Regions from separate parts of the Kribbella sp. CA-293567 genome, predicted to be linked through region 1. Evidence: riboswitches for the same ligand, from Rfam matches in the RefSeq annotation. Region 1 holds a riboswitch; the other holds the start of a gene.
What was found. Region 1 has a riboswitch for ZMP and ZTP ahead of OX958_RS12280 (5-aminoimidazole-4-carboxamide ribonucleotide transformylase). Riboswitches for the same ligand answer to the same signal wherever they lie in the genome.
Positions count from the first base shown of each region.

Region 2: linked by a shared signal. The riboswitch ahead of OX958_RS17310 (bifunctional 5,10-methylenetetrahydrofolate dehydrogenase/5,10-methenyltetrahydrofolate cyclohydrolase) and the one ahead of OX958_RS12280 (5-aminoimidazole-4-carboxamide ribonucleotide transformylase) in region 1 are both predicted to bind ZMP and ZTP.

Region 1 is NZ_CP114065.1:2,554,187-2,558,942, forward strand. Features, by position in the region: gene OX958_RS12270 (WD40/YVTN/BNR-like repeat-containing protein) at 1-800, shown strand, start outside; gene OX958_RS12275 (ubiquitin-like small modifier protein 1) at 800-1,084, shown strand; gene OX958_RS12280 (5-aminoimidazole-4-carboxamide ribonucleotide transformylase) at 1,094-2,149, opposite strand; ZMP/ZTP riboswitch at 2,171-2,257, opposite strand; gene ilvD (dihydroxy-acid dehydratase) at 2,419-4,101, shown strand; gene OX958_RS12290 (acetolactate synthase large subunit) at 4,456-4,756, shown strand, end outside.
Region 2 is NZ_CP114065.1:3,769,277-3,774,032, forward strand. Features, by position in the region: gene OX958_RS17290 (ubiquitin-like protein Pup) at 1-117, shown strand, start outside; gene prcB (proteasome subunit beta) at 126-965, shown strand; gene prcA (proteasome subunit alpha) at 998-1,861, shown strand; gene OX958_RS17305 (NUDIX hydrolase) at 1,858-2,466, shown strand; ZMP/ZTP riboswitch at 2,552-2,641, shown strand; gene OX958_RS17310 (bifunctional 5,10-methylenetetrahydrofolate dehydrogenase/5,10-methenyltetrahydrofolate cyclohydrolase) at 2,665-3,513, shown strand; gene aroH (chorismate mutase) at 3,582-3,950, shown strand; gene OX958_RS17320 (prephenate dehydrogenase) at 3,947-4,756, shown strand, end outside.

The DNA.
Region 1 (4,756 bases):
AGATTCAGCCTGCGCCCGAGAACCAGCCCGGCGTCGTGTACGCCGGTGCGCAACCGTCCTCACTGTGGAAGTCGACCGACGGCGGGGTCCGCTTCGAGTTGGTCAGCGCCCTGTGGGACCACCCGCATCGCAAAGACTGGGGCGCGGGCTTCGGCGGTCAGGCGATCCACACCGTGCTGCCGCACCCCACCGACTCCCAACGGATGAGCGTCGCGATGTCGACCGGCGGGGTCTACCAGACCACCGACGGCGGCGATTCGTGGAAGCCGGCGAATCACGGCATCAAGGCGTACTTCATGCCCGATCCGGATCCCGAGTTCGGTCAGTGTGTCCACAAGCTGGCGGGGCACCCCGCCGTACCGGAACGGTTGTTCGCGCAGAACCACCACGGCGTCTACCGCTCCGACGACGGCGGCGCGATCTGGAAGTCGATCGCGGACGGCCTGCCCTCGGACTTCGGCTTCCCGATCGTGGTGCATCCGCACGAGCCGGAGACCGTCTACGTCTTCCCACTGGTTGCCGACGGCAACCGGATTCCCACCGACGCGAAGTGCCGCGTCTACCGTTCCCGCGACGCGGGCTCGACCTGGGAGGCCCTCACGAACGGGCTGCCCGAGGTTCCGTCGTACGCGCCCGTACTGCGAGACGCGCTGTGCGTGGACCAAGCGGATCAGGCGGGCGTCTACGTCGGTACTCGGGACGGTTGCGTCTACGCGAGCGCCGACGGGGGCGACAGTTGGGTCGAGGTCGCCCGCCATCTTCCCGACGTCCTGACCGTGCGCGCGGCGGTGCTCGGCTGATGTCCGTGGCAGTGAAACTCCCGACGGTGCTCAGACCATTCGCCGGGGGAGCGGAGCGGGTGCAGGTCGAGGTGGCGGGCGAGCCCACCGTGGGCAAGGTTTTCGCCGCGCTGGAGGTCGAGCATCCAGCGCTGCGCCGGCGGCTGACCGACGACCAGGGCGCGCTCCGCCGGCATGTGAACGTCTTCCTCGGGAACGACAACGTTCGCGATCTGAACGCGCTCGACACACCGCTGTCCGACGGGGACGAGCTGCTGATCCTGCCGAGCGTGGCGGGCGGCTGATGCTCGGGCCTAGTGGTGGAACAGGCGAATACCCGTGCGGGACAAGGTCATGCCGACCGCGGCGCAGGCCGTGGTGACCTCGGCCGAGCGGATCGAGCCGCCTGGTTCGGCCAGGTGGCGTACGCCGTGGCGGTGCGCCTCGTCGATGTTGTCGGCAAAGGGGATCGCGCCGTCCGAGGTCATCGCGACCTCGGTCAGCCGGTCCAGCCATGCGGCGCGATCGACAGCGGAAAGGCGGTCCACCTCGGCCAGTTGGTGAGCGATGCGAGCAGACAGCGGCAGGTCGGAGCGGACCGTGATCGCGCGGCGGAGCCACCAGGTGTCGGCCTTCTGCCCTGCCAGGCGAGTGCAGTCGATCCGGGACTGCTGTCCCGCTCCGATGCCGATCGCCATCCCGTCCTTCAGCAAGGCGATCGAGTTGGACTGGGTGTAGCGGAGCACGATCAGCCCGAGCAGAAGGTCCCGCGCGGCCTGATCCGGGAGGTCGGGGACCAGCAGAGAGCGAGTCAGCGGCTCGGCGTCGCGATGCTGAGTGAGCCGAAGGCCGTAGAGCTCCCGGACCTCTTCGAGCGGCGGCTCGAAAGCAGGGTCGGCTTCGAGGATCAGGAACGTCCCGCGCTTCTTCGCCGAGAGCGTGCCGACCACGCCCGCGTCGTACCCGGGCGCGATGATGCCGTCGCAGGTCAGCCGCCTCAACACGTCGGCCAGGTCGCGATCGACCGGGTGGGAGACGGCGACGAAGTCCCCGTACGACGACTTCGGGTCAGCGTCGCGTGCTCGGAGGTAGGCGCTGGTGACGGGCGAGGTGGTGCCGACGGCGTACGTCGTACGGATGGTCTCGTCGAGCGGTCCGGCCAAGGCGGCGCCCGCGGGCGAGACGTGTTTGAAGGAAGTCGCCGCCGGTACGCCGAACGCGTGACGCGCCTCGCGGACGAGTTGCCACGCGTTCGCGGCGTCCAGCACGTTGATGTACGACGGCGAGCCGTGCAGCACCGTGAAGGGAGACGGCCCCAGGGCCGACACAGTGGCGGGCTGGTGCGGGTTGATTCCGTAGCGCAGGTGCATCGCGAGCCTCCGAGGACGAATCGGAGGCGCCCAGGCGGACGACGCCTTTACTTGCCGCAACGGTCGCTTCCCGGTGGTGCTCCACCTTCGCCAGTCACGACCGCAGACCCGGACCCTAGCGCCTCCGGATGCGCCGGCGGGATGTGCTGACACGCAGTACAGGTGACCGGCCGCAACCCCCAACCGCGACCCCGACCGCACGGCCGGCCGCGTAGTACTGGACAGGGGGTCGGCAGTCTTGTCCGGCCGGCGCTCCTACAGTGAGCGGTATGTCGAACACGCCTGATATCAAGCCGCGGAGCCGGACGGTCACCGATGGGCTGGAGGCGACCGCCTCGCGGGGGATGCTGCGTGCGGTCGGGATGGGGGACGACGACTGGGTCAAACCGCAGATTGGGGTGGCGTCGAGCTGGAACGAGATCACCCCGTGCAACCTGTCGCTGGACCGGCTCGCGAAGGCGGTCAAGGACGGCGTCCACGCGGCCAAGGGCTATCCGCTGGAGTTCGGCACGATCAGCGTCTCCGACGGCATCTCGATGGGCCACGTCGGCATGCACTACTCGCTGGTGAGCCGCGAGATCATCGCCGACTCGGTCGAGACGGTGATGGAGGCCGAGCGGCTGGACGGCTCGGTGCTGCTGGCCGGCTGTGACAAGTCGCTGCCCGGCATGCTGATGGCCGCCGCTCGCCTCGACCTGGCCAGTGTCTTCCTGTACGCCGGTTCGATCATGCCCGGCAAGCTCGGGGACAAGGACGTCACCATCATCGACGCCTTCGAGGCGGTCGGGGCCTGCGCTCGTGGTCTGATCACCCGCGAGGAGGTCGACGCCGTCGAGCGGGCGATCTGCCCGGGCGAGGGCGCCTGCGGTGGGATGTACACCGCGAACACGATGGCGTCCGCAGCCGAAGCGCTCGGGATGTCGCTGCCTGGTTCAGCCGCGCCGCCCGCGGTCGACCGGCGCCGGGACGGCTTCGCGCGCAGGTCCGGCGAGGCGGTGGTCAACCTGCTCAGCAAGGGGATCACCGCGCGACAGATCCTCACCAAGGAGGCGTTCGAGAACGCGATCGCGGTCGTGATGGCGCTGGGCGGTTCCACCAACGCCGTACTGCACCTGCTCGCGATCGCCCGTGAGGCCGAGGTCGATCTCACCCTCGACGACTTCAACCGGGTCGGCGACAAGGTTCCGCACCTGGGTGACCTCAAGCCGTTCGGGCGCTACGTGATGACCGACGTCGACCGCGTCGGCGGCATCCCGGTCGTGATGCGCGCGCTGCTCGACGCGGGCCTGCTGCACGGCGACTGCCTGACGGTCACCGGCAAGACGATGGCCGAGAACCTGGCCGACATCGCCCCGCCGGACGTCGACGGCACGATCATCCGCGCACTGGACCGGCCGATCCACGGCACCGGCGGTATCACCATCCTCAAGGGCAGCCTCGCCCCGGACGGTGCCGTGGTGAAGAGCGCCGGTTTCGACGAAGACGTCTTCGAGGGGACGGCGCGCGTCTTCGACGGCGAGCGCGGCGCGATGGACGCCGTCGCGGACGGTTCGCTGCAGGCCGGCGACGTCGTGGTGATCCGCTACGAGGGCCCGAAGGGCGGTCCGGGAATGCGCGAGATGCTGGCCGTCACCGGCGCGATCAAGGGCGCGGGGCTCGGCAAGGACGTGCTGCTGCTGACCGACGGCCGGTTCTCCGGCGGTACGACCGGACTCTGCGTCGGTCACGTCGCCCCCGAGGCCGTGGACGGCGGCCCGATCGCCTTCGTCAAGGACGGCGACCGGATCACTCTGGACGTCCGGAACCGCACTCTCGACCTCCACGTGGAGCCCGAGGAACTCGTACGGCGCAGCCAGGGGTGGACGCCGAAGGAGCCCGCGATCACCAAGGGCGTCCTCGGCAAATACCGCCGCCTGGTCACCTCCGCCTCCGAAGGCGCCGTCTGCACCTAGCCAACCTCCCCTCACGACCGGCGACTCTCCCCCTGTTCCAACCGGGGGTAAGTCGCCGATCGCGGGGGTAGCCCTCCGAGCGAGGGGGTGGCGCGGAGGATTAGACTGCTGAAACGTAAGACGGGCGTCTCGGATGGTGGGACGGTCCGGTGGTGAGCTTGACCGGATCAAGGGGAGTCGGCGATGGTGACTGCATGCGATCGATTCTTCTCGTACTTGTGCGGCGCGCCGACTGACGCGACCTCAGAGTCGAGCGCGCCCCCTCAGCCCACCCGGCTCAGGGGGCTTTTTCTTTGTACAGCAGCAGTCTTTCGTGCAGCAGTGACGAAGCAGTGACGACCAAGGGAAGGCACCATGAGTGAGCAGCTGACCGGGGCACAGGCTCTGATCCGCGCACTGGAACATGCCGGAGTGGACACCGTCTTCGGCATCCCGGGCGGCGCGATCCTCCCGGCGTACGACCCGATGCTCGACTCCACCCAGATCCGCCACATCCTGGTACGTCACGAGCAGGGCGCCGGCCACGCCGCCCAGGGCTACGCCTCGGCGACCGGCAAGACCGGGGTCTGCATGGCGACCTCCGGCCCGGGCGCGACGAACCTGGTGACGCCGATCGCCGACGCGTACATGGACTCGGTGCCGCTGGTCGCGATCA
Region 2 (4,756 bases), 1.2 Mb from region 1:
GAGCGCAAGGAACGGCTCGACGACGACGTGGACTCGATCCTCGACGAGATCGACGAGGTGCTGGAGGAGAACGCGGAAGAGTTCGTCCGCGGTTTCGTGCAAAAGGGTGGGGAGTGAACCGCTAGATGACATTTGATGCCTCCGGCCGGTTGCCGGAAGCCTTCCTGACCCCAGGTGGCTCGTCCTTCATGGACTTCCTGGCCGGGCACGCGCCCGACCTGTTGCCCGGACGGCGCGACCTGGGGACAGGTGACTTCGGCAAGGACGTCCCGCACGGTACGACGATCGTCGCCGCCACCTTCGACGGTGGTGTGGTGATGGCCGGCGACCGGCGCGCCACGATGGGCAACATCATCGCGCAGCGCGACATCGAGAAGGTCTTCCCGGCCGACGAGTACTCCTGCGTGGCCTTCGCCGGCACCGCGGGCCTCGGAATCGAGATGGTGCGGCTGTTCCAGGTCGAGCTGGAGCACTACGAGAAGCTCGAGGGCACCACGCTCAGCCTCGACGGCAAGGCCAGCCGGCTGACCGCGCTGATCCGCGGCAACCTGCCGATGGCGATGCAGGGCCTGACCGTCGTGCCGCTGTTCGCGGGCTACGACCACGACATCAAGGGCGGCCGGATCTTCTCCTACGATCCGACCGGCGGGCGGTACGAGGAGCGCGCGTTCCACAGCGTCGGCTCCGGCTCGCTGTTCGCCCGTGGCGCGCTGAAGAAGCTCTACCGCGAGAACCTGACCGAGACCGAGACCGTCACGGTGGCCATCCAGTCCCTGGTGGACGCGGCCGACGACGACTCGGCGACCGGCGGTCCGGACATGCTGCGGCGGATCTTCCCGGTGATCGGTGTGGTCACCGCCGACGGGTACCGGCGGCTCCCGGCCGAAGAGGTCGGTGGGCTGGTCGACACCGTCATGGCGGCTCGGCAAGAGCGCCCCGACGGCCCCGCCGCGCCCATCACCTGACCACCATCGACTGATAGAGGACGACACCCTAGATGAGTACGCCGTTCTACGTCTCGCCCGAACAGTTGATGCGGGACCGGGCCGACTTCGCCCGCAAGGGCATCGCCAAGGGCCGCAGCGCGATCGCCCTGCAGTACGCCGACGGCATCCTGTTCGTGGCGGAGAACCGGTCCCCGGCCCTGCACAAGGTGGCCGAGATCTACGACCGGCTCGCCTTCGCCGCCGTCGGCCGGTACAACGAGTTCGAGAACCTGCGGATCGCCGGCGTGCGCCTGGCCGACATGCGCGGGTACTCCTACGACCGGCGCGACGTCACCGGCCGGGCGCTGGCCAACGCCTACGCCCAGACGCTCGGCGCGATCTTCTCCTCCGGTGGTGAGAAGCCGCTCGAGGTCGAGATCCTGGTCGCCGAGGTCGGCGCCAGCACCGCCGAGGACACGATCTACCGGCTCACCTACGACGGCTCGATCGCGGACGTCCGTGGTTACGCCGTGATGGGTGGCCCGGCCGAGCAGGTCGCGGAGTACGTCGGAGAGCACTACTCCGAGGGCATCTCGCTGGCGGGCGCGCTGCGCCTGGCGGTGGACGCCCTCGGGCACGACGGCACCGACGTACGGCAGCTCGAGCCGGACCAGATCGAGGTCGCGATCCTGGACCGGACCCGCACCCAGGTGCGCAAGTTCAAGCGGATCTCGGACGAGACGCTGGCCCGGATCCTGGCCGAGTCCCGCCCGGACACCTCCCCGTCCGAGCCGGCGACCCATGCCGAAGCGGCCGACCAGGCCAACGGCGGCAACTACGAGAGCGAATCGACCGGAGACGCCCCGGTGGCGCCGCCCGCCGACGACACTCCCATTGCCCCGCCGGAAGACCCGGACACCGACCGCCCGCTGTGACGAACTCCGATCCGTCCGCCCCGGACCCGTCCGGGGCGGACGGCGTACGTCCGGGGGATCCGCAGCCGTGGGTGCTGCTCGGCGAAGAGCCGGGGTACGACGGCTTCCTGACGGTACGCCGCCGGCGCTACCGGATGGCGAACGGCCGAGAAGCCGACTGGGACGTCTTCGGCCCCGCGATGAACGCCGGGGTCAATGGTGGCGTCGCCGTACTTCCGTTGACTCCTGACGGCCGTATCGTCACCGTGCGGATGTTCCGCGCGGGTCCTGACCGCGTCGTCACCAACCTCCCCGGCGGCCTGATCGACCCGGGTGAGGATCCCGCCGACGCGGGCCGGCGTGAGCTGGAGGAGGAGACCGGCTACACCTGCGACTCGATCGAGGTGGTCGGCTGGCTCTGGTCGGGCTCGTCCTCGGTCTTCCGCAAGTACGTCGCGATCGCCCGCGGCTGCCGGCCGGACGGCAAGCAGTCCCTCGACGAGTTCGAGGACTGCGTCCCGGCCGAGCTCAGCACTTCCGAGTTCTTGGCCGACCTCCGCACCCCCGGCACGATGACCGGCACCGACGCGGCGTACTTCGCCCTGGACCACGCCGGCCTGCTGTGAAAGCAGTCGTCCGGCGATCTGGTCGGCTTCGTCACGTTGACGGGTTGAAGCAGCGCAGGGGTCTCGTCGGCGGGCAGTAAACTGCTCGATGGACCGCAACTGGCGTTGAGGTGGGTCACCACCGGGGAACGGTCTGCCGATCGGATCGGCCGAGCCGCGCGCCTGGGCATTGAGTCTTCTGTCCAGAGGAGTGCGCTGATGAGTGCGAAGCTGATGATCGGTACCGACCTTGCCGCCGAGCTGGTGAGCAACGCGGGGGAGCGGGCCAGGAAGTTGCGGGACGAGACCGGCGTCCAGCCGTGTCTGGCGACCGTGCTGGTCGGGGACGACCCCGCCTCGGCCACCTACGTCCGGATGAAGCAGAACCGCAGCAAGAAGGCCGGGATCGGCTCGCGCAGCGTCGTACTGCCGGCCACGACCACGACCGAGGAACTGGTTGCCGAGCTACACAAGCTGTCCAACGACCCCGACGTGCACGGCATCCTGCTGCAGCACCCGGTGCCGGCGCAGATCGACGAGCGGGCCGCCTTCGAGGCGATCGCTCCCGCCAAGGACGTCGACGGAGTCACCATGCACGGGTTCGCCGCGATGGCGTTCGGCGAACCCGGCTTCGTCTCCTGTACGCCGGGCGGCATCCTCCGGTTGCTGCAGGCGTACGACGTCCCGCTGGAGGGCGCGCACGCCGTCGTGATCGGCCGCAGCCCGATCCTCGGCAAGCCCGCCGGAATGTTGCTGCTGGCATCGAACGCGACCGTCACCTACACGCACTCGAGGACGCGTGATCTGGCCGGCATCGTCCGGACGGCGGACCTGGTCGTCGCCGCGGTCGGCCGGGCCAACTTCGTCCGCGGTGACTGGCTGAAGCCCGGCGCGGTCGTGATCGATGCCGGATACAACGAAGGCAACGTCGGTGACGTGCACTTCGAGGAGGCCGCGCAGGTGGCGAGCCTGATCACCCCGGTGCCTGGTGGCGTGGGGCCGATGACGATCGCTTTGCTGCTGGAGCAGACAGTCGACGCGGCCGAGGCGCAGAATCCGAGACGGTGACGCACGCGGTGGACCATCTGTCCTAGTGTTGAGACAACCGGTGATCATCGAAGTAGGAGGCAGTTGCTGTGGCGGTACGGGCGATCCGCGGGGCCACCCAGCTCGAGGTGGACGAGCGCGAGCATCTGCTCGAGCGGTCCGCGGAGCTGGTCAGGGCCGTGCTGGAGGCCAACGACGTGGCCTCCGACGACCTGATCAGCATCTTGTTCACCGTCACTCCGGACCTGCGGTCGGAGTTCCCGGCGGTGGCCGGCCGGCAGATCGGGCTGACCGACGTACCGCTGATGTGCATGCAGGAGATCAGCGTCCCGCACGCGTTGCCGCGGGTGGTCCGGATGATGGTGCACGCCGAGTCGCAGTTGTCCCGGGACAAGATCCAGCACGTCTACCTGCACGGCGCCGTCAGTCTGCGCCCCGACCTGACCGGTGCCCAGTGACCGAGCTGCGGGGTCCGGTCCGGATCGTCGGCACCGGCCTGATCGGGACGTCGATCGGCCTGGCGCTCGGCCGGCTCGGAGTCGTGGTGGAGCTCGTCGACGCCGATCCCGACAACGCGTTGATGGCCGAGCGGATCGGGGCCGGCTCGCGCCTGGTCCAGATCGAGCCTCAGCTGGTGGTCGTCGCGGTCCCGCCCGACCATGTCGGCGCGGTGATCGTCGAGCAGCTCCAGCAGACCGACGCGATCGTCACCGACGCGGCGAGTGTGAAGTCGAAGCCGCTCCTCGACGCGCGCGCCCTGGCCTCGAACCCCGAGGAGCTCTCCCGGTACGTCGGCAGCCACCCGATGGCAGGCTCCGAGCGGAGCGGCCCACTGGCCGGCCGGGCCGACCTGTTCGAGGGCGCGACCTGGGCGATCACCCCGCACGAGACCAGCGATCCCGACGCGGTCGAGCTGGTCCGCCGCCTCGCCGAGGCCGCGGGCGCCCGGACGGTCGAGCTGTCCGTCGCCGACCACGACCTCGCGGTGGCTCGCGTCTCGCACCTCCCGCAACTGATGTCGTCCCTGGCCGCCGGCACGCTGGTCGACGCGCCCGCCGCCCACCTCGAGCTGTCCGGTCAGGGCGTCCGCGACGTCACCCGGATCGCGGCCGGCGATCCGGGCCTGTGGACCCAGATCGTCGCGGCCAACTCACCCGCGCTGAGCGGCCTGCTGGAAGGCATCCGCGACGAGCTCGACCGGCTTCTCATTGCCCTGGGCAAGCAAGAGGCGACCGACGAGCTGACCGCCGTACTCAACCGTGGG